One region of the Xanthobacter pseudotagetidis genome, then DNA from elsewhere that is predicted to be linked to it. Evidence: predicted binding sites of a transcription regulator. Region 1 holds the regulator's gene; each other region holds the start of a gene.

Evidence for each region. The regulator PhoB, encoded in region 1, activates phosphate uptake and scavenging genes when phosphate is short. The targets are predictions, from matches to a motif close to TGTCATNNANCTGTCAT.
Region 2: the regulator PhoB is predicted to act here: its motif matches at 5,508-5,524, upstream of V5F67_RS05375 (acetoacetate decarboxylase).
Region 3: the regulator PhoB is predicted to act here: its motif matches at 2,995-3,011, upstream of V5F67_RS07335 (Na/Pi symporter).
Region 4: the regulator PhoB is predicted to act here: its motif matches at 4,618-4,634, upstream of V5F67_RS15500 (HAD-IIA family hydrolase).

The regions. Positions count from the first base shown of each region.
Region 1 covers NZ_CM195534.1:4,667,118-4,674,654, reverse strand. Annotated here, with positions in the region: gene V5F67_RS21395 (ATP-binding protein) at 1-299, shown strand, start outside; gene pstS (phosphate ABC transporter substrate-binding protein PstS) at 426-1,463, shown strand; gene pstC (phosphate ABC transporter permease subunit PstC) at 1,688-2,665, shown strand; gene pstA (phosphate ABC transporter permease PstA) at 2,682-3,515, shown strand; gene pstB (phosphate ABC transporter ATP-binding protein PstB) at 3,632-4,456, shown strand; gene phoU (phosphate signaling complex protein PhoU) at 4,476-5,204, shown strand; gene phoB (phosphate regulon transcriptional regulator PhoB) at 5,314-6,015, shown strand; gene V5F67_RS21360 (GcrA family cell cycle regulator) at 6,184-6,705, opposite strand; gene V5F67_RS21355 (aspartate aminotransferase family protein) at 7,237-7,537, shown strand, end outside.
Region 2 covers NZ_CM195534.1:1,154,129-1,161,665, reverse strand. Annotated here, with positions in the region: gene V5F67_RS05390 (indolepyruvate ferredoxin oxidoreductase family protein) at 1-2,229, shown strand, start outside; gene V5F67_RS05385 (sulfite exporter TauE/SafE family protein) at 2,427-3,182, shown strand; gene V5F67_RS05380 (patatin-like phospholipase family protein) at 3,471-4,622, opposite strand; gene V5F67_RS05375 (acetoacetate decarboxylase) at 4,692-5,438, opposite strand; gene V5F67_RS05370 (WD40 repeat domain-containing protein) at 5,620-6,609, opposite strand; gene hrpB (ATP-dependent helicase HrpB) at 6,756-7,537, shown strand, end outside.
Region 3 covers NZ_CM195534.1:1,602,647-1,610,183, forward strand. Annotated here, with positions in the region: gene V5F67_RS07320 (MFS transporter) at 1-244, shown strand, start outside; gene V5F67_RS07325 (STAS domain-containing protein) at 720-1,082, shown strand; gene V5F67_RS07330 (ATP-binding protein) at 1,091-1,540, shown strand; gene V5F67_RS07335 (Na/Pi symporter) at 3,085-4,731, shown strand; gene V5F67_RS07340 (STAS domain-containing protein) at 4,780-5,091, shown strand; gene epmA (EF-P lysine aminoacylase EpmA) at 5,155-6,225, opposite strand; gene efp (elongation factor P) at 6,359-6,928, shown strand; gene V5F67_RS07355 (response regulator) at 7,270-7,537, shown strand, end outside.
Region 4 covers NZ_CM195534.1:3,384,565-3,392,101, reverse strand. Annotated here, with positions in the region: gene V5F67_RS15530 (thiolase family protein) at 1-262, opposite strand, end outside; gene V5F67_RS15525 (Zn-ribbon domain-containing OB-fold protein) at 271-651, opposite strand; gene gcvA (transcriptional regulator GcvA) at 1,003-1,908, shown strand; gene phnC (phosphonate ABC transporter ATP-binding protein) at 1,912-2,721, opposite strand; gene phnE (phosphonate ABC transporter, permease protein PhnE) at 2,718-3,551, opposite strand; gene phnD (phosphate/phosphite/phosphonate ABC transporter substrate-binding protein) at 3,625-4,494, opposite strand; gene V5F67_RS15500 (HAD-IIA family hydrolase) at 4,741-5,610, shown strand; gene V5F67_RS15495 (NADP-dependent isocitrate dehydrogenase) at 5,784-6,998, opposite strand; gene V5F67_RS15490 (RNA methyltransferase) at 7,264-7,537, shown strand, end outside.

The DNA of each region.
Region 1 (7,537 bases):
GCCTCGCTCTGGAGGGGCCGCCCGCCGCGCCGTCCGCCGTTGTGGCGGTGCGCGACTACGGTCCCGGCATCCCGCCCGAGGACCTGCCGCGCCTTACCGAGCGGTTCTATAGGGTGGACGTGGCGGCGAGCCGGGAGCAGGGAGGTACCGGCCTCGGCCTGGCCATCGTCAAGCACATCGTGGTGCGCCATCGCGGCCGGCTGTCCATCGACAGCGTGCCCGGCGAGGGGGCGGTTTTCGTGGTGCGTTTGGACGCTTTGCCGGAAAAGGAAAAAAGTGTAGACTTATCCGTCAGTTGAGCTGTCATCTCTGTGTCACCGGTGCGTCATAGAACCTTGGCGCGCGGGGGCTATGACTCCCCGGCCCAATGTTGCGTCGCGGCCGCAAGCCGTAAGGGCGCTGCGAAATTGGCAAGGAGAGATATCGTGAAGCTCACCACCGCTCTCGGCGCGATCGCCGTGGCCACCCTCATGGCCGGCTCCGCCCAGGCCGTCGACTTCAACGGCGCAGGCGCCTCCTTCCCGGCCCCCGTCTACCAGTCGTGGGGCGCGAAGTATAAGGAGAAGACCGGCAACGCCCTGAACTACCAGTCCATCGGCTCGGGCGGCGGTCAGAACCAGATCATCAACCGCACTGTGGACTTCGGCGCCTCCGACGCCGTGGTGCCGAGCGAGAAGCTCGCCGCCAACAAGCTGCTCCAGTTCCCGACCGTGATCGGCTCCGTGGTCGCCACCGTCAACCTCGACGGCGTCGAGACCAAGAAGCTGAAGCTCACCGGCCCGATCCTCGCCGACATCTATCTCGGCAAGATCACCAAGTGGGACGATGCCGCGATCACCAAGCTGAACCCCGACATCAAGCTGCCCTCGCAGGCGATCGTGCCGGTGTACCGCTCGGATTCCTCGGGCACCACCGCCATCTTCACCGGCTACCTCAACGAGGTCAGCGCGGACTGGAAGTCCAAGGTCGGCTCCGCCACCTCGGTCCAGTGGCCCGTCGGCGCCGGCGCCAAGGGCAATGAGGGCGTCACCGGCACCGTCAAGAACACCAAGGGCGGCATCGGCTACGTGGAGTACATCTACGCCTCCGCCAACAACCTGATCGTGACGCAGCTGCAGAACAAGGCTGGCAAGTTCGTGGCCCCCGAGGTCGCCGGCTTCCAGGCCGCTGCCGCCTCCGCCGACTGGAAGGGCGCGAAGGACTTCGCCGCTTCCATGATCAACGCCCCGGCCGAAAACGCCTGGCCGATCGTCTCCCCGACCTACGTCCTCCTCCCGAAGGACCCGAAGAACATCGAGGCCTCGCGCGAGACCATGAAGTTCTTCCTGTGGGCCTACACCAAGGAAGGCGCCGAGATCGCCGAGAAGCTGCACTACATCCCGCTGCCCGCGGACGTGGTGAAGCAGGTCGAGGAGGCCTTCAAGGCCGAGATCAAGACTCCGGACGGCAAGCCGGTCCTCTGATCTGACAGGTTGCGGCGCCTCGTCCCTCCGGGCGGGGCGCCCGCCATCTCCGGCTCGGCCGGACAGCACGGAATACCGGGCCGCGCTCAAGGCGCCGGCTCGCCGATACATCTGATTGACGTAACCGGTTGACGCGGGGCGTGAACCGGCGAGGGTTGGCCGGCAGGGCCGCCGCATCGGACACTTCAGCCGCTCGGCGCGGCGCGCGGGGGAAAGGCATCCGAATGGACGCGACGATGGACACGATGGGGTCCGGCCAGATTGAGCCCATCACCAAGGCCAAGGCGACCGGTGCGGTCTCCGACCCGATCTTCATCGGCCTTTTGTGGGCGAGCGGCATCTTCGTCCTGATCCTGCTCGGCCTGATCATCGCCCAGCTGTTCCTCGGCGGGCTGCCGGCGCTGCGCCATTTCGGTCTCGACTTCATCTGGACCGCCAGCTGGAACCCGGTGACCGAGAATTACGGCGCCCTGGTCATGATCTACGGCACGCTGTTCAGCGCCGTGATCGCGGTCGTGGTGGCGCTGCCCTTGTCGTTCGGCATTGCCTTCTTCCTCACCGAAATCTGCCCGCAGGCGCTGAAGCGCCCGATCGGCGTCGCTGTGCAGCTGCTCGCTGCCGTGCCCTCCATCATCTACGGCATGTGGGGCTTCTTCATCATCGTCCCGCTGATGGCGGCCTACGTGCAGCCGCCGCTGATCGAGACGCTCGGCCAGCTGCCGGTGCTCGGCCTCCTGTTCGCGGGCCCGCCGCTGGGCTCGGGCATGCTGACCGCCGGCCTGATCCTCGCCGTGATGATCCTGCCCTTCATCACCGCCATGTTCGTCGAGACCCTGGAATCGGTCCCGCCCATGCTGAAGGAATCGGCCTACGGCGTCGGCGGCACAACCTACGAGGTCTACAAGAACGTCTCCATTCCCTATGGCCGCACCGCCATGGTGGGCGCCATCATGCTCGGGCTCGGCCGCGCGCTGGGAGAGACCATGGCGGTCACCTTCGTGATCGGCAACGCGACGCGCCTGTCCGCCTCGCTGTTCGCGCCCGGCGCGACCATCGCCTCCACCATCGCCAACGAGTTCCCGGAGGCGCCGATCGGCTCGCTCAAGCTCACCTCGCTGCTGCAGCTCGGCTTCATCCTGTTCGTGATCTCGTTCATCGTGCTTGCCCTGTCCCGTGCGCTCGTGCGCTCGCGGCTCGACTGAGGGGAACCCTGAAGCCATGGCCTCTCTCGCCGCCCGCCGCGCCAAGGACACCACCGTCAAGGCGATATCCACCATCTTCGCGATGTTCGCCATCTTCCTGCTGGGCTGGATCCTGTGGACCCTGCTCGCCCGCGGGCTTCCGGCCCTGAGCCTCGGGGTGTTCACCAACGTGACCATGCCGCCGGGCCAGAACGGCGGCCTCGCCAACGCCATCGTCGGCTCGCTGATCCAGATCGCCATCGCCATGGCCATCGGCGGACCGATCGGCATCTTCGCCGGCACCTTCCTGGCGGAGAACGGCAAGGGCACGAAGATCGGCGCCGCCGCCCGCTTCGTGAACGATATCCTGCTCTCTGCGCCCTCGATCCTGGTGGGCCTGTTCATCTATGGCTTCCTGGTGGTGCCGTTCGGCGGCTTCTCCGGCTGGGCCGGCGCGCTGGCGCTGGCGATCCTGGTGATCCCGGTGGTGGTGCGCACCACCGAGGACATGCTGAACCTCGTGCCGGTGGGCCTGCGCGAGGCCGCGTTCGCGCTCGGCGCGCCGCAGTGGAAGGTGGTGATGCTCGTGACCTGGCGCGCCGCCAAGGCCGGCATCGTCACCGGCGTCCTGCTCGCCATCGCCCGGGCGGCGGGCGAGACGGCGCCGCTGCTCTTCACCTCGCTCGGCAACAATTCCTGGTCCCTGGACCTCTCCAAGCCCATGGCCAGCCTGCCGATCGCCATCTACCAGTATGCCGGCAGCCCGTTCGACGACTGGGTGGCGCTCGCCTGGGCCGGCGCGCTCATCATCACGGTGGGCGTGCTGGTGCTGAACGTTCTCGCCCGCCTGTTCCTGGCGCGCACGAAATAGCCTCCGCTCCGGGGCCGGGCGCCCGCCGCGCCGCCCGGCCCTGGAACGGAAAGACCCAAGGAATCGCTCGCGGCCGGGACGCAAGCCGGGCGCTTCAGGATCCAAGTGAGGCTCAGATGAACTCTGCCGTCGATCCCACCTTCAATCTCGCCTCGGCCGTCGCCGCCAAGCCCGACGCCCCGCAGGCGCCCGCCAAGATCAAGGTGCAGAACCTGCAATTCTACTACGGGCAGAACCATGCCCTGAAGAACATCAACTTCGAGATTCCCGAGAAGCGCGTGACCGCGATGATCGGACCGTCGGGCTGCGGCAAGTCCACGCTGCTGCGCGTGTTCAACCGCATGTACGACCTCTATCCCGGCCAGCGCGCGGACGGCCAGGTGATGTTCGATGGCGTGAACATCGTCGGCAAGGAACTGGACGCCACCATCGTGCGCACCCGCATCGGCATGGTGTTCCAGAAGCCCACCCCGTTCCCCATGTCGATCTACGACAACATCGCCTTCGGCGTGAAGCTGCACGAGCGCCTCTCCAAGGCGCAGATGGACGAGCGCGTGGAATGGTGCCTGCGCAAGGCCGCGATCTGGGACGAGACCAAGGACCGCCTGCACACCTCGGCGCTCGGCATGTCCGGCGGCCAGCAGCAGCGCCTGTGCATCGCCCGCACCATCGCGGTGAAGCCCGAGGTGATCCTGCTCGACGAGCCCACCTCGGCGCTGGACCCGATCTCCACCTCGAAGATCGAGGACCTGATCGACGAGCTGAAGCGCGAGTTCACCATCGTCATCGTGACCCACAACATGCAGCAGGCGGCGCGCTGCGCGGACATCACCGCCTTCTTCTATCTCGGCGAGCTGATCGAGGTGGCGCCTTCGGACGTGATCTTCACCAATCCGAAGGAGATCAAGACCCGCGACTACATCACCGGCCGCTTCGGCTGAGCGCGCAAGGAACATCGAGATGCCCGAGCATACCGTTTCCTCCTTCGACGCCGAGCTGAAGGAGCTCGGCCGCAAGGTGGTCGAGATGGGCGGCCAGGCCGAGCGCCTGGTGGCCGACAGCGTCACCTCCCTGATCCGTCGCGACGCCGCCCTGGCGCAGCGCGTGGTGCTCCTGGACGCCACTTGCGACCAGATGCAGCGCGAGATCGAGGAGAAGGCCATCCTCGTCATCGCCAAGCGCCAGCCGGTGGCCGGCGACCTGCGCGAGGTGGTGGCCTCGATCCGCATCGCCAACGACCTGGAGCGCATCGGCGACCTCGCCAAGAACGTCGCCAAGCGCGTGATCGCCATCGAGGGCGAGTATCATCCTCAGAAGCTGGTGCGCGGGGTGGAGCACATCTCCGACCTGGTGCTGGAGCAACTGAAGGAAGTGCTCGACGCCTATGCCGGCCACAACGAGGCCAAGGCGGTCGAAGTGTGGGGCCGCGACGGCGCCATCGACACCATGTACACCTCGCTGTTCCGCGAGCTCCTCACCTACATGATGGAAGACCCGCGCAACATCTCGGTCTGCACGCATCTTCTGTTTTGCGCGAAGAACATCGAGCGCATCGGCGACCACGCCACCAACGTGGCGGAGATCGTCTACTACATGGTCACCGGCCAGAACCTGCCGGAGAGCCGCCCCAAGGCGGACGCCTCCAGCGAGACCACGGTGGCCTTCCCCGGACGGACCGTCCAGGGCTGAAGCCGGGAGCGCCGGGCGGTCCCGCGCGGGCCGCAGGCGCTTCCTTTCGAGGCGCGGCGCCGGGCCACTCGGCTCCTGCGCCTGTTGATGACAGTCGGATGAGAGACCCGTGCCGGCGCGTATCCTGATCGTCGAGGACGAGGAACCGTTGACCCTCCTGCTCCGCTACAACCTGGAGTCGGAGGGCTATGGCGTCGAGGCCGTCGCCCGCGGCGACGAGGCGGAAACCCGCCTGCGCGAGAGCGTGCCGGATCTGGTCATCCTCGACTGGATGCTGCCTGGCCTCTCCGGCATCGAATTGTGCCGGCGCCTCAGGACCCGCCCGGAAACCGAGCGCCTGCCAGTGATCATGCTCACAGCCCGCGGCGAGGAGACCGAGCGCGTGCGCGGCCTCTCCACCGGGGCGGACGACTATGTGGTGAAGCCGTTCTCGGTACCCGAGTTGCTCGCCCGCGTGCGCGCGCTGCTGCGCCGGGCCAAGCCGGAGCATGTGGCGACGCTGCTGCGCGCCGGCGACATCGAGCTCGACCGCGAGACCCACCGCGTCCACCGCTCCGGCCGCGAGGTGCATCTCGGGCCGACCGAGTTCCGGCTGCTGGAATTCCTGATGCAGAGCCCCGGCCGTGTGTTCTCGCGCGAGCAACTGCTCGACGGCGTGTGGGGCCAGGACGTCTATATCGACGAACGCACCGTGGACGTCCATGTGGGCCGCCTGCGCAAGGCGATCAACCGCGGCCGCCAGTCGGACCCCATCCGCACCGTGCGCGGGGCCGGCTATTCCTTCAACGAGATGTTCGCGCGGGCGCACTGAGCGCTACGCTGATAGCCGGCCGCCGTGCCGGAAGGCCGCGAATGCTCCGGTCGAGCCGGAGCGTGACGGTGTTGCTGTTGGATGACGCCGGCCTGCCTCACCCCCGTCGCCCTCCGGCTCGACCGGAGGGCCCATGCCAGTGCCGGGCAGCGCGCGCGCCCCGTCTTTTCAGGCGAGGTAGGCGAGGCGCCGGTCGCGCCGGCGGTCCTGCACCGGCTGGTAGGCGATGCGCGCGTGATGGGCGCAATAGGGCAGGCCCTGCTTGGACTTGCCGCCGCAGAAGTAGAAGCCGTCCGTGCCCGGCTCGCCCATGGGCCAGCGGCAGGTGCTCTCGGTCAGGTTCATGATGGTGCAGCGCTGGCCGATCGGTACCACGTTGTCCGCGGACTGGGGAGCCGGGGCGGGAGCCTCTTCCGCCATCTGCTCCAGTTCGGGGGCGAGCGCCGTGGCGCCGTGGGTCAGGGGACGCTGCGGACGCGCGTCGCGCCGCGGCTCGGCCTCGCGCGCCGGCTTGCGCGGGCGCGCCGCCGTGGGGGCGGTCTTGGCCCGGCCCGAAAGGCCGAGGCGGTGCACCTTGCCGATCACCGCATTGCGAGTCACCTCGCCCAGCTCCGCGGCGATCTGGCTCGCGGAAAGGCCGTCTCCCCAAAGCTTCTTCAAAAGCTCGACGCGCTCGTCGGTCCAGCTCATGGCTCGTCTCCCATCTGCCGCATCTCGAGTGGCGCCGGAATAAGGGCGCCGGACGCTGTGCCGCGGCGCCGCCCGGAAAAGCCGGACTCCTCCCGCGAGCCCCCGCGCGACATTGCGCGGGAGTCGGCCACAATCACCGTCCCGAGGAAGAGTGGCGCACGATATGTCGTGGCCAACTGAAAATTAACCTACAATATGCACGCCCCCGGCGACAGAGTCCCGATTCGGCGCCCGGGTCGTTTTCCCCAGGTCGTTGCACGCGGGACTCACCTTCCTGTGGATCGTCAAGGCCGAAAGGGCACTCTGGCGGCCTGTGTAGGCGCGGCGGCGATGTTGACCTCGCGCGCGCGATCATTAGTATTGCGAAAATTGTCGGGCCGCCCCCGGTTGGGCGGCCCTTTTTAATTTCCGGCCGCCTGCGAGCCGGCTCAGGGGAAGCTCCACCCGCACGGGTCTTGAAGGCAACGTCTCGAACGAAACGGGGTCTGGAAGGCACGGGCGGCGGGTCAGCCCCCCGCACTGGAGGAAGTCGTGATCTCCGCCGTCCTGCCGACCTATGCGCGCATCGACCTCGAATTCGAACGGGGAGAGGGCTCGTGGCTCGTCACGACGGGCGGGCGACGCTTCCTCGACTTCACCGCCGGCATCGCGGTGAACATCCTCGGCCATGCCCATCCTGGCCTCGCGGCCACGCTCGCCGAGCAGGCGGGCAAGCTGTGGCACGTCTCCAACCTGTTCCGCATTCCCGGTGGCGAGCGCCTCGCCGAGCGCCTCACCGCCGTGACCTTCGCCGACACGGTGTTCTTCACCAATTCCGGCGCCGAGGCGCTGG
Region 2 (7,537 bases), 1.3 Mb from region 1:
CTCGCCGCCACCGGCGACGTCGCCACGCGCATCCCCTATTTCTGCTCCGGCTGCCCCCACAACTCGTCCACCAAGGTGCCCGAGGGCATGCGCGCCTATGCCGGCATCGGCTGCCACTACATGGTGCAGTGGATGGACCGGCAGACCACCGGCTTCACCCAGATGGGCGGCGAGGGCGCCAACTGGATCGGCGAGGCGCCGTTCTCGCAGCGCCCCCACGTGTTCCAGAATCTCGGCGACGGCACCTACAACCACTCGGGCTACCTGGCGCTCCGGGCGGCCATCGCCTCGGGCGTGAACGTCACCTACAAGATCCTGTTCAACGACGCCGTCGCCATGACCGGCGGCCAGCACCACGAGGGCGACCTCACGGTTCCGGTGATCGCCCGGCAGGTGGCGGCCGAGGGCGCAAGGCGCGTGGTGGTGGTCACCGACGAGCCGGACAAGTATCCGCCGGCGACCCTGTGGCCCTCAGGGCTCACCGTCCATCACCGGGACGACCTCGACGAAATCCAGCGCGAGCTGGCGCAAATCCCGGGCGTGACGGTCCTGATCTACGACCAGACCTGCGCCTCCGAGAAGCGCCGGCGCAGGAAGCGCGGCGCCTTCCCGGACCCGGACAAGCGCGTCATCATCAACGAGCGCGTGTGCGAGGGCTGCGGGGACTGCGGCGTGAAGTCCAACTGCGTGTCGGTCCAGCCGCTCCAGACCGAGTGGGGGCGCAAGCGCGAGATCGACCAGTCGTCCTGCAACAAGGACTTCTCCTGCGTGAACGGCTTCTGCCCCTCCTTCGTCACCGTCCACGGGGCGAAGCCGAAGAAGGCGGCCGGCGCGGCGGCGGGCGGCGGCGAATGGGCGGCCCTGCCGGAGCCCGCGCTGCCGGAGATCTCCGGCACCTACGGCATCATCGCCACCGGCGTCGGCGGCACCGGCGTGGTGACCATCGGCGCCATCATCGGCATGGCGGCGCATCTCGAAGGCAAGGCCTGCGGCATGATCGACATGGCCGGCCTCGCCCAGAAGGGCGGCGCCGTCTACAGCCACATCCGCCTCGCCAACGACCCCGCCGACATCACCGCCATCCGCGTCCCCGCCCGGGGCGCCGACGTGGTGCTGGGCGGCGACATCGTGGTGGCCGGCACCAAGAAGGTGCTCGCCGCGGTGAAGCCGGGCAAGACCCTGGTGGTGGTGAACACCCACGAGGTGCTGCCCGGCGACTTCACCCGCAACGCCGATTTCTCGCTGCCCACCGAGCGCATCAAGCGCACCATCTCCCAGGCGGCGGGGGCGCAGAACACCCACTTCATCGAGGCCAACCGCCTCGCCACCGCGCTGTTCGGCAACTCGCTGGCGCAGAACATCTTCATGGTGGGCTATGCCTACCAGTTCGGCGCCCTGCCGGTGTCGGCCGAGGCGATCGAGCGCGCCATCGAGCTCAACGGCGAGGCGGTGGCCATGAACAAGGCCGCCTTCCTGTGGGGCCGCCGCGCCGCGCACGACCCGGCCCGGGTGGAGCAGCTCGCGGCGCCGAGGGGCGAGGGCACGCCGGCGCGGCGCCTGTCGCAGGACCTCGACGAGGTGATCGCGCGCAGGGTCGCCGACCTCACCCTCTACCAGAACGCCGCCTATGCCGCCCGCTACCGCGCCTTCGTCGACCGGGCGCGCGAGGCCGAGGCGGCGCGCGCCCCCGGCCGCGCCGGCCTTGCCGAGGCGGTGGCGCGGAACCTCTACAAGCTCATGGCCTACAAGGACGAGTACGAGGTCGCCCGGCTGTTCACGGACGGCGACTTCCTGCGCCAGGTGGACGGCGCCTTCGACGGCACGCTGCGCTTCGAGTTCCACATGGCGCCGCCGCTGCTCGCGCGCGCGAGCCCCGCCACCGGCGAGCCGAGGAAGATGACCTTCGGCCCATGGATGCTGCGGGCGCTCGGCGTTCTGGCCGGCCTCAAGGGGCTGCGCGGCACGGCGCTCGACGTGTTCGGCTACAGCGCCGAGCGGCGCATGGAGCGCCGGCTCATCGCCGACTACGAGCGCACCATCGGCGCCCTGCTGGCCCGGCTCGATCCCGCCAACCACGCGGTGGCGGTGGCGCTCGCCTCGATCCCGGAGAAGATCCGCGGCTACGGGCCGGTGAAGGCGCGCCATCTCGCCGCCGCCAAGGCCGAGGAGGCCGACCTCCTCGCCCGCTTCGACGCGCCCACGGCGCCCGCCGCGGTGGCGGCCGAATAGGGGCCGACCGGCGGCCGGCCTGCCCTGGGGCGCCGCCCGGCCCTGCGCGAGCGGAGGCCGCCGCCCGCCGGCATGAAGAAAAGTGCGGGCGCCATAAGCTTTTATGTGGCGTCCCGGCGCATCCGGACGGTTGCGCGCCGAACCCGGAAGGCGCAAGAAGGGGCTCCCTCCCCGCCCTGCCCGCGATGATACCCACCGTGATCCTCATCGGCTTTCTCGTCATGGTCCTCGCCGGCGCGGTGAAGGGCATGGTGGGCATGGGGATGCCCACGGTCGCCATCGGCCTGCTCACGCTGATCCTGCCGCCGGCGCAGGCGGTGGCGCTGCTCATCATCCCCGCCGCCTTCACCAATGTCTGGCAATACGCCACCGGGCCAGGGGCGCGCTCCACCGCGCGGCGCTTCGCCGTCATGATGGCGGGCCTGACGGTGGGCACGTTCATCGGCGGCTTCGGCATCGGCGGGCTCGATTCGCCCTACACGCTGCCGGCCATGGGCACCGTGATGTGCTGCTACGGCCTGCTCGGCCTCGCCTCGGTGCACGTGCACCTGCCGGAAGGATGGGAAGGACCGCTCGCGCCCGTCATCGGCCTCGCCACCGGCGTCATCAACGGCATGACCAGCATGGCGATGCTGCCGGCGGTGGTGTTCTTCAAGGCGCTCGGTCTCGGACGCGACGACATGGTCCAGGCGCTGGGCCTCAACTTCATGGTGGCCTCGTTCGCCATGATGCCGATCCTGATGTGGCCGGGAAGCTCGGGGGCGCCGCTGCTGGACCCGTGGATCATCGGCGCCTCGATCGCGGCGCTGCTGCCGGCGGGGCTCGGCCTGAACCTCGGCCGGCGCCTGCGCATCATGGCCTCGCCCGAGCTGTTCTCGCGGATCTTCTTCGGCTTCCTGACCCTGCTCGGCATCTACATGGCCACGCGCGGCATCCTCAAGCTCACGGCCTGAGCACCGGTTTGGAAATGCCAAGGACGCCGGCTTTCGCGGGGCCGGGCTTCCATGCAAGCCGTCATGGCCGGGCTTGTCCCGGAAGTCGGCTGCCGCCGGCTTCCGCCTCCGAGAGCGGAACCCGCAAGCACGCGGGTTCCGGCCATCCACGCCGAACCGATGCCGCTGACTTTCCGATGTCTTTCCCGGCCTTTGAGCATGGATGCCCGGGACAAGCCCGGGCATGACGGGAAACTGGGCCGGCACCCGATCTTGAGTTTCCGAGCAGGCTCTGAGCGCCGCCGCCGGTCACTCCGACAGGCGGTGGATGTCGTGGACGACGATGCCGATGGAATCGTCCGGCTTCTTGATCCATTCGCGCCGGCTGAGGGTCTTCAGCGTGTCCTCGTAGCCGGTCTGCCAGTGATCGTGCATGGAGGTGCCGGAGAATTCATAGTCCTTGAATTCCCGCTCGTAGGTCTTCTCCTGATAGATCAGGTGGCAGATGTTGACCGGGCCGGAGGCGCCATACTCATCGATGAGGCACTGGTCCTCCGGCGTGCGCAGCTGCTCGGGGATGCGCAGCAGCGCCTCGTAGAGGTGCGCGCGCAGTTCCTGCACCCGGCGGAACACGTCGGTGGTGTAGCGGGTGCGGCTCGAATAGGCGATGTCCTTCTGCCGCTCGGACACGTCGAACATGTCGCGCGGCAGCGGCCCGCGGGCGCTGAACAGGTCCACCTGGAACACCAGCGCGCTCGGATGGTCGGGCTGGTCCAGCAGGAACTGGAGCGGCGTGTTGGAGACGACGCCGCCGTCCCAGTAATATTCGCCCTCGATCTTGATCGCAGGAAACCCCGGCGGCAGCGCGCCGGAGGCCATGATGTGCTCCGGGCCGATGGTGTGGATCTTGTTGTCGAAATAGATGAAGTTGCCGGTGCGCACGTTCACCGCGCCGACCGAGAAGCGCTTCTGGCCGGAATTGATGATGTCGAAGTCCACGAGCTTCAGCAGCGTCTCGTGCAGCGGCGCGGTGTCGTAGAAGGAGGTGGCGCCCGCGGCGCCGGTGGGCAGCAGCCAGGGATTGGGAAAGCGCGGGCGGAAGAAGCCCGGCTGGCCCTGGAGGATGGTCATGGAGGCGCTGAGCTGGTTGCGCCAGGCCCGGAAGATGTCGCCGTCCGGCGTCCAGGGCAGCACCTTGCGGCGCGAGATGGTCTCCCAGAACTCCTTGAGGCGCGGCAGCCGGTTCTCCGGCGTGTTGCCGGCGATGATGGCGGAATTGATGGCGCCGATGGAGACGCCCGAGATCCAGTTCGGCTCGCAGCCGGCCTCCGAGAGCGCCTCGTAGACGCCGGCCTGGTAGGCACCGAGCGCGCCGCCGCCCTGGAACACCAGGGCCACGCGGTCGTATTCCTTGATGATGTCGCAGAGGTCGGCGGGCAGTGCCTTGGCGTGCGGGTTCATGTCATCTCACCTCGGAGCCTGGATCGTCGGAAGGGACAGGGACGCGGGCGTGGCAGCGCGCGCCGTCGATCACTTCTCCTCGGCCAGATAGTCGTAGACCACCTCGCCGAGGCCGAGCGTCAGGTCCGCCCGCAGATGGACCGCCGACAGCACCTCCAGCACCGGCAGCCTCGCCACGTCGCAGATGGCGTGCGGGAACAGGCCGAGCGCCGCGGGCCCGGTCCAGCACTCCTTGAGGGTGATGTCCTCGAGATAGTAGCGCACCAGCTCGCAGATGCGCGGCTTGGCGTCCACGTCGGGGATGATCTTGATGAGGAAGCTCGGCGCGAGCAGCGAGGCGAGCACCTTCTCCTTGTCCGCGGCGACGTGCTTGTAGCCCATGGTGGCGGAGGCGCAGAGCACGCTGCCATAATGCAGGGAGCCGACCAGCGTGTCGGTCTCCACCTCGAACTTCGGCCTGGCGAACTTCTTCGGGAAGCCCCAGATCTCGCGGCCGCCGGCGATCGGCGCCTCGTCGTCGAGATACATGGAATGCACATAGCCTCCGGCGACGCCGTCGAGGGTCACGGGGATCACCTGCCCGGTCTCGGTATAGTCGCCGAAGCCGGTGGAATCGGGCATGCGGATGAACTCGTACTTCACGATCGGCTCGCCGACCTTCAGCGGCTCCGGCACCACCTTCTCCAGCGCCGCGGGATCGGTGCGGTAGGTGATGATCATGAACTCGCGGTCGAAGAAGCGGTAGGGGCCCCGCGGATAGGACGGGCTGACGAGCGGCATGGAATAAGCGGTGCGGCGAACGTCAGCGATCTTCATCGGGCGTGGCTCCCTGCTGGCCGCTTCGCACATGCGAAGACGAACCACGTTAGCCCATAGCGGGGGGCGGTGACAGGCCCGCGACGCGGCGCCGGCAGCCCGCGCCGTTCAGGCGCCACCGCAAGCCGGACGGAGGACGCGCGCCTCCCCAAGATCGAAGCACGATCGGATCGGGGCGCGATCAGAAGGCGAGCACCCCCGCCGCCCCGCTCCGGGTGGCGTAGGCCACCGCCCCGCCGGCCGGATGCCAGCCGATGGCCGCGACCGGATCGGCATCGGGCGCCCGCAGCAGGATCTCGGCGCCGTCCGAGATGCGCGCCATCAGCACCATGCCGTCCTCGTAGCCGGCGGCGATCACCGGGTCCTTGGGGTGGCACGCCACCACCAGCACCCGCGAGGAGGCGGAGGGCGCCAGCATGGTCGGCGCCTTGCCCATGGGGCCGTCCTTGGACTGGAACGGCCACATCACCACCTCGCCCGACCCCGAGGTGGCGAGCCACTTGCCGTCCGCCGTGAAGGCGAACGACTTCACCCGCGAGGGATAGCCGGTCATGCGCATGTGGGCGCCGTCCACCACCCGCCAGCCGTGCAGCGCCGGCTCCTGCATGGTGGAGACCAGGAAGCGCCCGTCCGGCGAGAACACGACGCCGAGGTGCGAGCCCTTCCAGCCCAGAAGCTCGGGCTTGGCGGAGGGCGCGTTGGGGAACCACAGCGTCGCCCCGCCATAATGGGCGATGGCGAGCCGCAGGCCCTTGGGCGCGAAGGCGAGGCCGCCGACGGTGGACGGCGCCTCGAAGCGCTTCGTCTCGCCCCTGGCGATGACGAAGGCGGTCTTGCCGGCGGAATAAGCGAGCGCGCCGTCCGGACCCGAGGCGATGCGGTCGATCCAGCGGCCCTTGTGGGCGGCGAGCTCCGCCGTCGTGCCGTCCGCATGCGTCTCCACCACCCGCCCGTCGTCGCCGCCGGTGACGAGGCGGGCGCCGTCCGCGACCGCGCACAGCACCGCCCCCTCATGGGCGGTCACCGCCCTGGCGCCGCCGACGCCCAGGAACACCTGCCCTTCGGCCCCGGCGAAGGCGGGCGTCGCGTCGAGGAACGCCGCGGCGACGATCTCTGCGCCGAGGGAGAAGGTGGTGACCTTGTCGGTGAGGCTCGAAGGGGCAAGGGACATGAAATAAAGCCTGCGCGCGGCCCGAAGGCGGGAGAGGCTCTTAAGCCACCGCGCGCGGCCCGACGCAAGGCGCGCGGGGCGCGGGATCGCTCCCGCGCGCATCGCGGCCTCGCCCGCCGGGCCCTTTGTGGTCTAAGACAGCGCCCATGCCGCCCGCCTTCGCGCCGCTTCCCATCGACGCCGTCCTCGACGACCTGACGCGCACCCTCGCCGCGACCAGCGGCGCGGTGCTGGTGGCGCCGCCCGGCGCCGGCAAGACCACGCGGGTGCCGCTGGCGCTGCTCGACGCGCCGTGGGCGAAGGGGGGGAAGATCCTGGTGCTGGAGCCGCGCCGCCTCGCCGCCCGCGCCGCCGCCCACCGCATGGCGCAGACGCTGGGGGAGCGCGTGGGCGAGCGGGTCGGCTACCGGGTGCGGCTGAGGTCCGAGGTCTCCGCCCGCACCCGCATCGAGGTGGTGACCGAGGGCGTGTTCACCCGCATGGTGCTGGACGATCCGGAACTGTCGGGCGTCGCCGCCGTGCTGTTCGACGAGTTCCACGAGAGGAGCCTCGACGCCGATCTCGGCCTCGCGCTCGCCCTCGACAGCCAGCGCGGCCTTCGCGACGACCTGCGCCTCCTCGCCATGTCCGCCACCCTGGACGGCGCCCGCGTCGCCGCGCTCATGGGGGCGGACGGCGCGCCGGCGCCGGTGATCGAGAGCGAGGGCCGCGCCTTCCCGGTCGAGACGCGCCATCTCGGCCGCGACCCGCGCGCGCGCATCGAGGGGCAGATGGCCGACGCCGTGCTGCGCGCGCTCGCCGGGGAGCAGGGCTCGATCCTCGCCTTCCTGCCGGGCGCCGCCGAGATCCGCCGCACCCGCGATCTGCTGGCCGAACGGGTGCGCGACCCCGCCGTCGACCTCGTGCCGCTGTTCGGCGCCATGGACGC
Region 3 (7,537 bases), 1.7 Mb from region 1:
CTCGGCCACCGGCGGCCGCTCGGCCGGCGTGCTCGGCCTGTTCCGCCTGGTGGAGCGCTCCGGCAACGCCGCCGGGCCGGCGGCGGCGGGCGCCCTCCTGGCGAGCCTCGGCTTCGCCCTCGCCGGCGCCCTGCTGGGCGCCGTGGTGGTGGCGGGCGCGGCGATGTATGCGCTCGCCGGCCGCGGCACCCTGCGCGGGACCGCCACCCACGGCGCCTCCGCCAGCGAGGGCAATGCGCTCTAGGCGCGATCGACATTCGGTGGCGGTGGGCCGGCATGGCCGTTCACGGCGGCAGCCGCAGGATTCCTCATCCGCCCGCGGTCATGCCCGGCCTTGTGCCGGGCATCCACGCCGAGCCAATTGCGCCGTGCTTCCGAATGTCGGCGCCATGCCGCCGGGCGTGGATGGCCGGGATAAGCCCGGCCATGACGGGCTTCCCGGACCACGGCGCATTCGCAAGCCCATCACGCAGTAAACGCCCGGAAGAAGGGCTTCGCCACTGAACGGCGATCCGCCGGAGGGTCCGCGCCGATCGGCTTGCGTTGCAAGCCGATCGGATAACGCGTTCTCTATCTCTAAATTCGGGGGCGATTCACCGATCAAATTGATTCAATTTGATCGGATCGCGCTCTAGAGTGTGGCCGGGTTCGGCACGGGGGCGCGGCCGGGCCCGCCGCGGATGCACTTTCACCTTCCGCTCCGGGAGATCGATGCGGTTATGAAGATCGAGACGACCGAGCTTGGTAAGCAGGTGACGCTCGCGGCCCTCGCCGGGCGGCTGGACATCGCCGGCGCCGGGGCCGTGGAGGCCCCGTTCGCGGCGGCCGCGCGCGAGACCCATGTGATGGTGGTGGACCTTTCCGGCGTCACCTTCCTCGCCTCCATCGGCATCCGCCTGCTGCTGGCCAACGCCAAGGCGCTCACGCGCCGCAGCGGGCACATGATCCTGTTCGGCTGCGATCCGCAGGTGGAAAAGGTGCTGCGCTCGACCGGTGTCGACCAGCTCATCGCCATCGTGGCGACGCGGGAGGAGGCGGTGGGCCGGGCCGGCACCCTCGTTCCCGGCGGTGGGCCGGTCTAAGTCCCGAAATGATCCCCCTTCCGGCAGCCGGCACCCTGCTTTCTGAGCTGCGGATCGGCGCGAGCATCGACGAGATCGCGCGGGCGACCTCCTGGCTCGGCGCGCTCGCCGAGGCCGGGGACTGGCCGCAATCGGTGCGCTTCGGCCTGGAGCTCAGCCTCGAGGAGGCGCTCACCAACGTCGTCTCCTACGGCTTCGCCGGGGTGGACCATGCGCCCGACATCCGCATCGAATGCTGGCGCACGCCGCAGGGGCGGATCGCCGTGCGCATCCGCGACAACGGTGTCGCCTTCGACCCGACGCAGATCGCCGAGCCCGAGGTCCCCGCGTCCATCGAGGAGGCGAAGATCGGCGGGCATGGCGTGCAGCTGATGCGCAATTTCCTGGAGAGCCTCTCCTACGAGCGCGCGGGCGGCGAGAACCGCCTGACCCTGGTGGGCAAGGCGGACGAGGGCTAGGGCGGCTTTGTGGCCCAGCACGCGCCGTCTTCGTGACGCCGGCCTCCCGCGCGCCGGCGCATCCATGCAACCGCTCCCGGCCGAAGGATGGGCGGCAGCCGGGGAACCCCCACCGCCGTCATGCTCCGGCCTGACCGGGGCATCCACGTCCTCGCGGTGACACGCCCGGCCGGCCATGGGCCCTCCGGTCAAGCCGGAGGGCGACGGCGGGATGGCGGAAGCGGATTGGCGGAAGCGGGACGGTGGAAGCGGGCGGGCCGGGCGGCACCCGGGGGACCCCCACCGCCGTCATGCTCCGGCTTGACCGGAGCATCCACGTCCTCGCGGTGACACGCCCGGCCGGCCATGGGCCCTCCGGTCGAGCCGGAGGGCGACGGCGGGATGGCGGAAGCGGGACGGTGGAAAGCGGGACGGCGGAAGTGGATTGGCGGAAGCGGGAGGGCGGAAGCGGGAGGGCCGGGCGGCACCCGGGGAACCCCCGCCGCCGTCATGCTCCGGCTTGACCGGAGCATCCACGTCCTCGCGGTGACACGCCCGGCAGGCCATGGGCCCTCCGGTCAAGCCGGAGGGCGACGGCGGGATGGCGGAAAGAGGGACGGCGGAAGCGGATTGGCGGAAGCGGGACGGTGGAAGCCGGAGGGCGGAAGCGGGAGGGCCGGGCGGCACCCGGGGAACCCCCACCGCCGTCATGCTCCGGCTTGACCGGAGCATCCACGTCCTCGCGGTGACACGCCCGGCCGGCCATGGGCCCTCCGGTCGAGCCGGAGGGCGACGGCGGGATGGCGGAAGCGGGACGGTGGAAAGCGGGACGGCGGAAGTGGATTGGCGGAAGCGGGACGGTGGAAGCGGGAGGGCAGGGCGGGACGCAGAGAACCCCCACCGCCGTCATGCTCCGGCTTGATCGGAGCATCCATGTCCTCGCGGTGACACGCCCGGCCGGCGATGGGCCCTCCGGTCAAGCCGGAGGGCGACGGCGGGACGGCGGAAGCGGAATGGCGGAAAGCGGGAGGGCGGAGGCGGATTGGTGGAAGCGGGGCGGTGGAAGCGGGGCGGTGGAAGCGGGAGGGCAGGGCGGCACGCAGAGAACCCCCGCCGCCGTCATGCTCCGGCTTGACCGGAGCATCCATGTCCTCGCGGTGACACGCCCGGCCGGCGATGGGCCCTCCGGTCAAGCCGGAGGGCGACGGCGGGACGGCGGAAGCGGAATGGCGGAAAGCGGGAGGGCGGAGGCGGATTGGCGGAAGCGGGAGGGCGGAAGCGGGAGGGCCGGGCGGCACCCGGGGGACCCTCACCGCCGTCATGCTCCGGCTTGACCGGAGCATCCATCGCTGGCCTGCGGCAATGCGCCTGCAAGGGGGCGTGGCGCTTCGGTCACGCGGACGGCAACAGAGCGGCGCTGCGTATGGCAAGGATATAAAATGCAACAAAATCATATTGTTACAGTGTAGTCGTAACGTCACGAAATTTTCACATACTGCGCGGCCTCCGCCTGCCGCGCACGGCGGGTGGATTGCAGGTGGGTGCGGACGACGGGAGGCCCTTGGATGGCGGTGGTTCTGGCGGAGATCCTGGCGGGGCTCGGCCTTCTCTTCTTCGGGCTGAAGACCATGTCCAGCCACCTCCAGAGCGCCACCGGCCGGCGGGTGCGCGCGCTCCTGCGCTCGGCCACGCGCTCGCCGTTCGTCGGCCTCGTCAGCGGCATCGCCGCCGGCGCCGCCACCCAGTCCTCGAACGCGGTGGCGCTGATCTGCGGCAACCTGGTGCGCGGCGGCGTGTTCACCACCCGCGACGCCATCCCGGTGGTGGCGGGCGGCAATGTGGGCACGGCGGCCCTGGTGTTCGTCGCCGCCTTCGACTTCCGCCTGGTGGTGTTCTACCTGCTGGCGCTGGTGGGCTTCGGCTTCCACTTCAAGCTCGACCGCAGGCCCGCCTGGAAGGAATGGCTCTGGGTCGCGCTCGGCCTCACCCTGGCGCTGCTCGGCCTCGACTTCATCAAGCAGGGTCCGCGCGACCTCGACGTGGCGCTGATCTCGCAGGCGCTGGACGCGGGCCTCTCGCCGGGGATGGGGTTCGCGATCGGCATGGCCGCGGCGGCGCTGTGCCAGTCCTCCTCCACGCCCACCATCCTGGTCCTGGCGCTGATGCAGGCGCGCCTGCTCGGCCTGGAGGACGCCTTCTTCATCGTCCTCGGCGCCAATCTCGGCTCGGGCCTGGCGACGCTGGTCTCGTCGGGCGAGCTGGAAGGCACCGGGCGGCAGCTCTGCTATGTCCACATCCTGGTGAAGGCGATCGGCTGCGCGGTGCTGCTCGCCGCCTGGATCGCGGTGGCGCTGGCGGGCGGCGATCCCGAGGCGGCGCTGGCGGCGGCGGGCGGCAGCGGCGGCGCGCAGGCGGCGATCTCGATGCTGTTCCTGGCGCTCCAGCTGGCGGGCGCGGTGACGGTCGCGCTGGCGCGCGGCCTCACGGAGAGGATCGCCGTGCGCTTCAGCCCGCCGTCGATGGAGGACGACGCCTCGCGCCCGCGCTACATCCACCGGCGCGCGGCGGAGGAGCCGGCGACCGCGCTCGACCTCTCCGAGCGCGAGAGCATGCGGCTCATCAAGCTCCTGCCCAACCTCCTTCCGGACCTCGACCGCGGCGGCGCCGACTTCAGCACCCAGGAGCGCAACGCCTTCTGGAAGGGCTCCACCGCCATCGTGCAGGCCGTGGACCACTTCCTGGTGGACGTGATCCGCGCCGGCGCGACCCGCGAGAGCCTCGACATCGCGCTCCGGCAGCAGGCGCGGCTCGAGACCGTCCGCGCCCTGGTGGACACGCTGCACGACTTCTCCGGCGTGGTGGGCGAGTTCGAGACCGTGCCGCCGCTCGCCTTCAACCTCTCCGAATCGCTGCGGGTCATCGTCCTGTCGCTGGCCGAGGCCACCGACGGCGGCACCGGCGACGACTTCGACCTGCTGATCGGGCTGACCGCCGACCGCTCCGAGATGCTCGACCGCATCCGCCGGGCGCTCGCAGCCTCGGAGGCGGGCGGGGAGGCGGATTCGCGCCGCCTCATGCACGCCACCAGCCTGTTCGAGCGCGCCGTCTGGCTGGTGCGGCGCGTGGCGGTGGCGTTGCGCCCCCCACCGATTGAGGATAGAGCACAGGACGGTGACCCCGCGCGGCAGGAGGCTCCGGAAGGCGTGGCCTGACCTTCCGCCGGCCGCGTGCCGGGACGGTCCCGACGCTGCGGAGCGCTCATGACGTCCATGCACATTGACCGCGAACAGTCGGGCAGCGACGTGCTGCTCAAGGTGGTGGGGCGTCTCGACACCCCGAACGCGAAGCCGTTCGAGGCGAGCCTCATGGAGGTGGTGACGCAGACCACCGGCGGCATCGTCATCAATCTCGCCGGGGTGGACTACGTTTCCTCGTCCGGCCTGCGGGCGCTGCTGGTGGCCGGCAAGGCCATGCGCACCGGCAAGCGCAAGCTGGCGCTGACCTCGCTGCAGCCGCAGATCCGCGAGGTGTTCGACATCTCCGGCTTCTCGTCCCTGTTCGAGATCACCTGAGCGGGACCGCCGGGACCGGACCTCGCGGGACTCGGCGGGATTTGGCGGGATCAGGCGCCGATCTCAGGGCCGGACCACCGGGACGAACAGCACGTCCTCGATGCGCCGCGCGCCGGTCGCCAGCATGGCGAGGCGGTCGAAGCCCAGCGCGCAGCCGCTCGCCGGCGGCATGAAGGACAACGCGGCGATCAGCTCCTCGTCGATGGGATAGCGCGCGCCATAGAGCCGTTCCTTCTCGTCCATGTCGCGCGCGAACCGTTGGCGCTGCTCGATCGGGTCGGTGAGCTCGCCGAACGCGTTGGCGAGCTCCAGGCCGCAGGCATAGAGCTCGAACCGCTCGGAAAAGCGCGGGTCGGCGGGCTTGGCGCGGGCGAGCGCCGCCTCGCTCACGGGATAGTCGCACAACAGCGTCGCCCGGCCGATGCCGAGCGCCGGCTCGATCCGCTCCACCAGCACCCGCGAGAAGATATCGCTCCAGCCATCGTCAGGCGCCGTGCGGATGCCGGCGCGCGCGGCCGCCGCCGAGAAGGCCGGGGCGTCCGGCTCCGCGCCGGGGGGCGGCAGCACGGCTGCGAGGTCCATTCCCGCATGCCGTTCAAAGGCTTCCGCCACGGTCAGGCGCTCGGGCTCCGCGAACGGGTCGCAGGCGTGGCCGCGATAGGCGAACCTGCGCGCCCCGCCGGCTTCCGCCGCCAGCGCCAGGAGGCGGGCGCAGTCGGTCATCAGCGCGGTATAGGGCTCATCAACCCGATACCATTCGACCATGGTGAACTCGGGATGGTGCGCCATGCCACGTTCGCGGTTTCGAAATACCCGCGCGAACTCGACGATCCGCGTCTCTCCCGCCGCCAGAAGCTTCTTGGCGCTGAATTCCGGCGAGGTGCGCAGATAGAGGCGGGCCTGCGCCCCATCCGGCGCCACGAGGTCGGTGGCGAAGGCGTGCAGATGGGTCTCGTTGCCCGGCGAGCGCTGGAGGATGGGCGTCTCCACCTCCAGGAACCCCCAGTCCGCGAACGCCTGCCGCAGCCGCGCCATCAGGCGCGCGCGGGCGAGCAGGAAGGGCCGGCGGTCCTCATAGGCGCGCCGGTCCCACCAGGGACTCGGCAGCGGGCCGGGGGAGGGAGGCGTGGTCATCGCTCGCGGCAGGTCCCTGGCAGGCGCTCCGGGCGCGAAATGCGCGCGGAGGCTGGCGCTCGGCGCCATTATGGGTTAGGTGCGCGCCAACGCTCAGACGCGGCGCCGCCGCACAGTTCGAGGAAGACGATACGTGGTCAAGGTCATCGCCAGCTCCCTGCGCAAGGGCAATGTGGTCGACATCGACGACAAGCTCTACGTGGTGCTCACCGCCGAGAACATCCATCCCGGCAAGGGCACGCCCGTCACGCAGCTCGACATGCGCCGGATTTCCGACGGCGTGAAGATCTCCGAGCGCTACCGCACCACCGAGCAGGTGGAGCGCGCCTTCGTGGAGGACCGCCCGCACACCTTCCTCTACGAGGATTCCGACGGCTACACCTTCATGAACCCCGAGACCTTCGACCAGGTCACGGTGCCGAAGGACGTGATGGGCGACCAGTCGGTCTATCTCCAGGAAGGCATGGAATGCATGCTCTCCACCCATAACGGCGTGCCGATCGCCATCGAGCTGCCGGCGCGCGTGACGCTCGAGATCGTCGACACCGAGCCGACCGTGAAGGGGCAGACCGCCTCCTCGTCCTACAAGCCGGCCATGCTGTCCAACGGCGTGCGCACCATGGTGCCGCCGCACGTCTCCGCCGGCACACGCGTGGTCATCATGACCGCCGATGCGTCCTACGTGGAGCGCGCCAAGGACTGATCGACGCCGGCGCGGCGCCCGGCGGGGACGGCTGCTGCCCGGCCGGTCGTGTCTTGACGCCACGCGCTTGGCTGGCCTGCCGGGGTCGCAAGGCAGACCCGCTCCGGGAGCGGTCTGCCTTCCCCCGCCGGCCTCGCGTCGGCGGCGCGCCTTGCCGCCCGAGCGGCTTATTTTCAAGCGTTTGCAATAGCTTGATCCAGAGGCCGGTGGTTGGCGTCGCCGCCCGGTGGGGCATGGGCCGCGAGGATGGCAATACGCCGCGCCTGGGTGGGCCACGGAACTTTCCGCCCGACGGGCCGTTGGTCGCGAAAATGCAGGGACCAACCAAGGCGTATGTAAAGATGAAGTTTTCTGGAAAGCGGGTGCTCGTCGTCGAGGACGAGTTCCTGGTGGCCCTGGGCCTCGAGGACAATCTCAGGGCGCTGGGCTGCACCGTGGTCGGACCCGTGGCGAGCCTTTCCGCCGCAATGGTGGCCGCGGCGCACGAAGCGGTGGATGCCGCCATCCTCGACGTCAATCTCGCCGGAGAGGCCGTGTTTCCAGCCGCCGCCATCCTTTTGGACCGCGGCGTCCCGTTCATGTTCTGCTCGGGCTATTCGGGCTCCGGCC
Region 4 (7,537 bases), 1.3 Mb from region 1:
CGCCGGTGGCGCCGGAGGCGCAGGCATTCTCCACGTTGTAGACCGGCACGCCCGACAGGCCGAGGTCGCGCAGCAGCGTCTGGCCGAGGATCATGCCGCCATAGACGTTGGCGCAATAGAAGGCCTGGGGCGCCTGGACGCCGAGGCCGGCATCGACCACCGCGCGCAGCACCGCGTCCTGCGCCAGCGCCTGCATGGGCATCTGGTCGTGGCGGCCGAAGGGCGTCATGGCGACGCCGGAGATGAAGATGTCCTGGGCCATGGCGCGCCTCACGGAATGGGTTCGAAGCGATAGGCCGGGGCCGCGGGGTCCGCGTCCGGCTCGACCACGGCGCGCAGGCGCTGGCCGATCACCGGCCGGCCCGCCGGCATGTCGAGCCGGCCGAACACGCGCACGCCCTCCGGGAAGTCGGCATAGGCGAGCGCGAACGGCGGCAGGCCGCTCTTCGGATTGGGATGGACGATGGTGAAGGAATAGAGGACCGCCTCGGCGCCGAGCGCCAGATCCTCGGCGCCCTCGGCCACCGGCAAAGCCGGCGGGAGGGGCGGAAAGGTGAGGCGACCGTCCTTCGGGTCGCGGCTCGCATGAAGGCGCGCACGGCCTTCATCGGACGCGCGGTTCGCGTCCGCCACAGCGGCTGAATTCGGCAAGGGCTGTCCTCGTTACTTGTTCATTGTTATTGCGGTGCGGAATAATTCTTCACGCCACCGCCTTTGTCGGTGCGGATCATCAGAAAGTCGCGGCACGCGCTCAACCGATTATTTTGCCGGGAATGGGTGAGAAAAACTCAACAAATCAGCGCCCGCTGGGGCTCGCGCGCGTTGACCAAAACTCAATGCTCGGCCATGGTTCCACAACGGACCTCTCGGCGTCCGGGTGCCAGGAACAATGCGGGCGCGGGGGCGTATCCGCCGACGGGAGGCAGGGCGCTCAATGATCGCGCCGCAGACCACGCCGCGGGCCGGCGCATCGGTGGGGGCGGCCTCGCCGTCCATGTGCTGATGTCCGCGCTGCCGCCGCTCAATCCCCTGCGCGCGTTCGAGGCCGCGGGGCGGCTGAAGAGCATCCGCCGCGCGGCGGAAGAGCTCGCCGTGACGCCGGGCGCCGTGAGCCGGCAGGTCCAGATCCTGGAGACGCATCTCGGCGTGCGCCTGTTCCGCCGCCTGCCGCGCGCCATCACGCTCACGGCGGCGGGCGAGCAGTATCTGGAGCAGGTGAGCTTCCACCTCGCCGGCATCGAGACCGCCACCGCCAAGCTCACCGGCAAGACCGGCCGCCAGCAGGTGAAGATCCGCGCCTACACCACCTTCGCCATGAAATGGCTGATCCCGCGCCTGACCGCCTTCCATGCCCAGCACCAGAGCGTCGAGGTGCGCCTGACCACGTCGCTGGAGGAGGTGGACTTCGACAGAGAGGACGTGGACGGCGCCGTGCGCCTCGGCGGCGGCGACTGGAAGGGGCACGGCGTCGATCTGCTGGTGCGCAACGAGCTGGTGCCGGTCTGCGCGCCGCGCTTCTCGCAGGAGCGCCGCCTTCGCGCCCCCGGCGATCTCGCCAGCCACATGCTGCTGCATTCCCTCGCGCGGCCGGACGACTGGGCCCACTGGCTGCGCCATGCCGGGCTGTCCGGCATCGACGCCTATGGCGGGCAGAAGTACGAGAGCTCGGTGCTCGCCTATCAGGCCGCCATCGAGGGACAGGGCGTCGCCATGGCGCAGCGCGCTCTGGTGCAGGGGGAGCTTGCCGCCGGCACGCTGGTGGCGCCCTTTCCGCTCCAGCTCGACATGGGCCGCTGGACCTACTACCTGATCTATCCGCAGAGCCGGCTGCGCAACCCGGCGTTCCGCGTGTTCCGCGACTGGCTGCTCGCCAATGCCAGCGCCGGCGCGGCTGGCGGCGCCGGCTGAGGCTCAGGGCTGCGCGGCCGCCTCGGGACTGTCGTAGTAGATCGCGTCCAGCTCCTCGGCGCTCACCGCCGCCGCCGGCGCGTCGAGCACCAGGCGGCCCTTGCGCATGGCGACGATGCGGTCGGCATAGCGGCAGGCGAGATCCGTCTGGTGCAGGGCGCACAACACGGCGATGCCGCGCTCGCGGGCGATGTCCCTCAGCACGTTGAGAACGTTGGAGGCGGAGGCCGGGTCGAGGCTCGCCACCGGCTCGTCGGCGAGCACGAGGCGGCTCCTCTGGGCCAGCACCCGGGCGATGGCGACGCGCTGCTGCTGGCCGCCGGAGAGGCTGTCGGCGCGCTGGTAGGCCTTCTCCAGCAGGCCGACGCGGTCGAGCGCGGCGAGCGCGATCTGGCGGTCCTCCCGGGAGAAGCAGCGGGTGACGGCGCGCCAGGTGGGCACGTGGCCGAGCCGGCCGGCGAGCGCGTTGTCGATCGCGTTCATGCGCCCGATCAGGTTGAACTGCTGGAAGATCAGCCCGATGGCGCCGCGATGCTCGCGCAGCGCCCGGCGGTCGAGGGTGCCGACGTCGCGGCCGAGCACCGTCACCGTGCCGGCGTCCACCTCGGCGAGGCGCGAGATGCAGCGGAAGATGGTGGACTTGCCGGCCCCGCTGGGGCCGAGTAGCGCCACCACCTCGCCGGGGGCGATGGAGAAGCTGACCCGGTCGAGCGCGACCGCGCCGCCGAAGGTCTTGGTGATGGCGTCGAGCCTGAGCGCCGGCTCGCCCGCGGCGGCGGCCTTCATCCCGGACGCGGGGGTGATGAGGGTCATACCAGCCTCCGGCGCAGCCAGGCGCTGAACTGGTCGATGAGCGTCACCATGATGAGCATAATGACGGTCACGGTCAGCAGCTTGGGGAAGTCGAGCAGGTCGATGGCGGCCTTGATCTCGATGCCGATGCCGCCCGCCCCGACGATGCCGAGGATGGTGGACGTGCGCACGTTCGCCTCCCACACATAGAGCGACACCGAGGTGAGGTTCGGCAGCACCGAGGGCAGAAGCGCGTAGGAGACGATCTTGGTCCGGTTCGCCCCGGTCATGGCGGCCGCCTCCAGCGGTGCCTTGGGCACGGTCTCGATGGCCTCGCTGTTGAGCTTGGCGATGACGCCGAGCGAATGGACGATCATGCCCAGCACGCCCGCGAACGGCCCGAGCCCCACCGCCGCCACGAACAGCAGCGCGAACACGATGGTGTCGACGCCGCGGAACGAGTTCACCAGCAGCCGCACCGGCGCGGCCAGCCAGGGGGAGGGCGACGTGTTGTGGGCGATGAAGATGGAGAGCGGGAAGGCGAGGATGGTGGCGGTTACCGTCGCCACCGTGGCGATGGCCACCGTCTCGGCCGCGCGCAGCCAGTAGACGTCGAGGTCGGCGAGGTAGGGCGGCCACGCCTTCGCCGCCCAGTTCAGAAGCCGCGGGATGCCGGCGATGAGCGCCGCGGGGTCCACCTCCGACAGGCGGATGCAGACCCAGAACGCGACCGCCATGGCGGCGCCGAGCGCGATCCGCGCCAGCACCGCCGGCGAGGCGGGGCTGAGGGGCGTCTCCACATAATGTCCCGTCCCGTCCCGGGCGGGCGGCACGCGCTCGATCTCCCACATGGCCTTGAGGCTCCCAAGAAAGCGCGGCCGGGAGGGCAAGGCCGCCCCTGGCCGCCGGTTGGCGCGTCCGCGATCAGCTCTTCAGGACGCCGAGGTCGCGGCCCATGGTCTCCAGCACCACATAGGGCTCGTGGGTGGTGGAGCGATAGCCGGTATAGGGCCAGGGCAGGACCTTCAGCTCCTCGGGGGTGAGGCTGTTGAAGGCCGCCTGGAGCGCCATCGCGGTCTCGTCGTCCATGCTCTTGCGCACCACCACCGGCTCGTTGGGCAGCGGCACCGATTGCCACACGATCTTGTTAGAATCCGCCTTCATCAGGCCGTTGCGGATCATGGTGTTGCGGTGGATGTCCCAGCCCGTGGCGAGGTCCACCTGGCCGTTGATGGTGGCCATCTGCGCGGCGGCGGCGGAGGCGCCTTCCGCGTACTTGCCGAAGAAGGTCTTCGGCTCGATGCCCTGGGAGCGGAAATAGTGGGTCGGCACCATCCAGCCGGTGGTGGAGCCGGTGTCCAGCATCTGCATGGACATGCCCTTGGCGTCCTGCGGGAACTTCTCCAGCTTGAGGTCCGGGCGGGCGACGATGAGGCCGTGATAGGTGGGCTTGCCCTCCACCAGCATGACATTGATGACGCGGGTGCCGGAGGAGTTCTTCGCCAGCACGTAGCCCCACGGGCCGAGCTGGGCGAGGTCGGCATTCTCCGAGCCGATGGCGACCGACACGCCGGCCCAGTCGTTGGCGACGGTGAGCGCGAGGTCGGCGCCGATGCGCTCGCACACCATGCGGTAGAGCGGCTCCCACACCTTGCGGGTTTCCTGCTGGGTGGGCTGGGAAGGGGCGAGAGCCACCTTGATGGTCTTGCGGGTGACGGACTGGGCGCGCACGACGGCCGGCGCGGCGAGGACGCCGGCGGCGGCGCCGATGAGGAAGGTGCGGCGACGGATCATGGGGTCACTCTCCTGTTCAGCGTGAGCAACGGCTGCAACGGTCTTCGGGCGGTCGCCACCCCGGAGCGATGGGACGCGGGGCGGGGAGGCGGTCGGGAACGGCGTTGGATTTATCTATACTCAGTGACATCACAATGACATTGAGGAAAGCTCAAAAATTGTGCGATGCACGCGCTGTTTCGCTGGAGAATTGAGCTTTCCTCACTTTGTCGGCCTTGCTACTGAGGATGTCCGAGCGAGGACGAGATGACGCTGCCAACCCTTTCGACCGCCCGCGCCCCGGGCGTGATCGCCGAGCCGCCGGAGACGTGGAGCGCCCACGCCGCGCCGCCGGGCGCCGTTCCCGGCGTGGACGGCCGGGCCGCGGCCGCCCGTCCGGTCCTCGACGCCGGGGATGCGCGCGCGGTGCTCGCGGCGGCGCGGGGCATCCTGTTCGACCTCGACGGCACCCTCATCCGCACCGACGAGGTGATCGACGGCGCCCGCGAGGTGCTCGCCGCCTACGGCCAGCGTGCCATGATCCTGTCCAACAATTCCTCGGATTCCGCCGAGGGCCTTTCGCTGCGCCTCGCCCGAGCCGGGCTCGATGTCGCCGCGCCGCGCATCGTCCTCGCCGGCGTCGAGACGGTGCGGGCGGTGGCGGCGCTGCGGCCTGGCGCGCGCACCATGATGCTCGCCTCGGCGGCGCTTGTCTGCGAGGCGCGCGCCTTGGGCCTGCATGTCGGCGACGAGCGCCCGGACGTGGTGCTGGTGGCCCGCACGCCGGCATTCGACTATGCGGCGCTGGAGCGCGCCGCGAACGCCATCCGCGCAGGCGCGGAATTCGTGGTGGCGAACCCCGACACCTCCCATCCCGGCGCCTTCGGCCGCCTCGTGCCCGAGACCGGCGCGCTCGCCGCGGCCATCGCCGCCGCCGCGGGGACGTCGCCGGCGCGGGTGTTCGGCAAGCCCGAGCCGGACTTGTTCCGCGCCGCGCTCGGCCGGCTCGGCCTCGCGGCGGGCGAGGTGGTGATGGTGGGCGACAATCCCGATACCGACGGCGCCGGCGCGCGCCGGCTCGGCATTCCCCACATCCTCATCGGCGAGGGCCTGCCCCTGCGCGCGCTGCTCGGCTGAGGGCGGAAAGGTCAGGAGGCGCCGGCCTCCGCGCTCGCGCCTCCCCTCTGCGCGTCGTGGGAGCGCGCGGGGAGCGCCAGCCCCCGAACGAAAAACGCCGCCGGGAGCCCGGCGGCGTCGTCTTGATCGAAGAGGAAGCCGCCCTCAGGCGGCGGGTGCCCCTTCGGCCGCCCTCAGGCGGCCATGGCCTTGGTGAGGTTCTCGGAGATCTTGTCCAGGAAGCCGGTGGTGGAGAGCCATTTCTGGTCGGCGCCGACCAGGAGCGCGAGGTCCTTGGTCATGTGGCCGGCCTCGACCGTGTCCACGCACACCTTCTCCAGCGTCTGCGCGAACTTCGCGAGCTCGGCATTGTCGTCGAGCTTGGCGCGGTGGGAGAGGCCGCGGGTCCAGGCGAAGATGGAGGCGATGGAGTTGGTGGAGGTCTCCTTGCCCTTCTGGTGCTCGCGGTAGTGGCGGGTGACGGTGCCATGGGCCGCCTCGGCCTCCACCGTCTTGCCGTCCGGCGTCATCAGCACCGAGGTCATGAGGCCGAGCGAGCCGAAGCCCTGGGCGACGATGTCGGACTGCACGTCGCCGTCGTAGTTCTTGCAGGCCCACACATAGCCGCCGGACCACTTGAGCGCCGAGGCCACCATGTCGTCGATCAGGCGGTGCTCGTAGATGATCCCGAGCTTGTCGAACTCGGCCTTGAACTCGGCCTCGTAGACCTCCTGGAAGATGTCCTTGAAGCGGCCGTCATAGGCCTTCAGGATCGTGTTCTTCGTGGAGAGGTAGACGGGATACTTGCGGATCAGACCGTAGTTCAGAGAGGCGCGGGCGAAGTCGCGGATGGACTCATCCAGGTTGTACATGGAGAGCGCGACGCCGGCGCCGGGGAACTTGTAGACCTCCTTCTCGATCTTCGTGCCGTCCTCGCCGACGAATGAGATGGAGAGCGTGCCCTTGCCGGGCACCTTGAAGTCGGTGGCGCGGTACTGGTCGCCGAAGGCATGGCGGCCCACCACGATCGGCTGGGTCCAGCCCGGCACCAGGCGCGGCACGTTCTTGCAGATGATGGGCTCGCGGAAGATCACGCCGCCGAGGATGTTGCGGATGGTGCCGTTGGGCGACTTCCACATCTCCTTGAGGTTGAACTCCTTAACGCGCGCCTCATCGGGGGTGATGGTGGCGCACTTCACACCCACGCCGTGCTTCTTGATGGCTTCCGCGGCTGCGATGGTGACCTTGTCGTCGGTGGCGTCCCGGTTCTCGACCGAGAGGTCGTAATATTCGAGGTCGATGTCCAGGTAGGGATAGATCAGCTTGTCCTTGATGTACTGCCAGATGATCCGGGTCATCTCGTCGCCGTCGAGTTCGACGACCGGATTTGCCACCTTGATCTTCGCCATGGGACGGCCTTTCGCGCGTGCTCTGAGAGCCTTGGGGAACTTGGGGGACGACCTCCGGCGCGGCTCTCGCGCCGGCAATCCTCCGGCGCCGCCGCTATAGCACCGCCGCGGTGCGCTGCAAAAGCGCCAAACGCGGCCCGGCGGCCCGTCTTTGGCATGAGGCGCCGGCGCGCCGGCCGGCGTCCGGCGCAAGGTCCCCTTGCCGGGTCTCGACTTCCGCCCGCCCTCCGTGCGAGAGAGCGGATCGCGCGCCAGAAGGATGAAGATGCCTGGTTCCGGTACCGACAGCACCAAGCCCTGGACCGCCGGCGGCCCGGCGGTGATCCTGGTGGAGCCCCAGCTCGGGGAGAATATCGGCTCCGCGGCGCGCGCCATGGGCAATTTCGGCCTGTCGCGCCTGCGCATCGTCAATCCGCGCGAGGGCTGGCCGAACGAGAAGGCGCGCATCTTCAGCGCCGGCGCCGACCGCATCCTGGAACAGGCGGAGCTGTTCCCGGACCTGCGCGCGGCGCTTTCCGGCACCCGCTACGCCTTCGCGG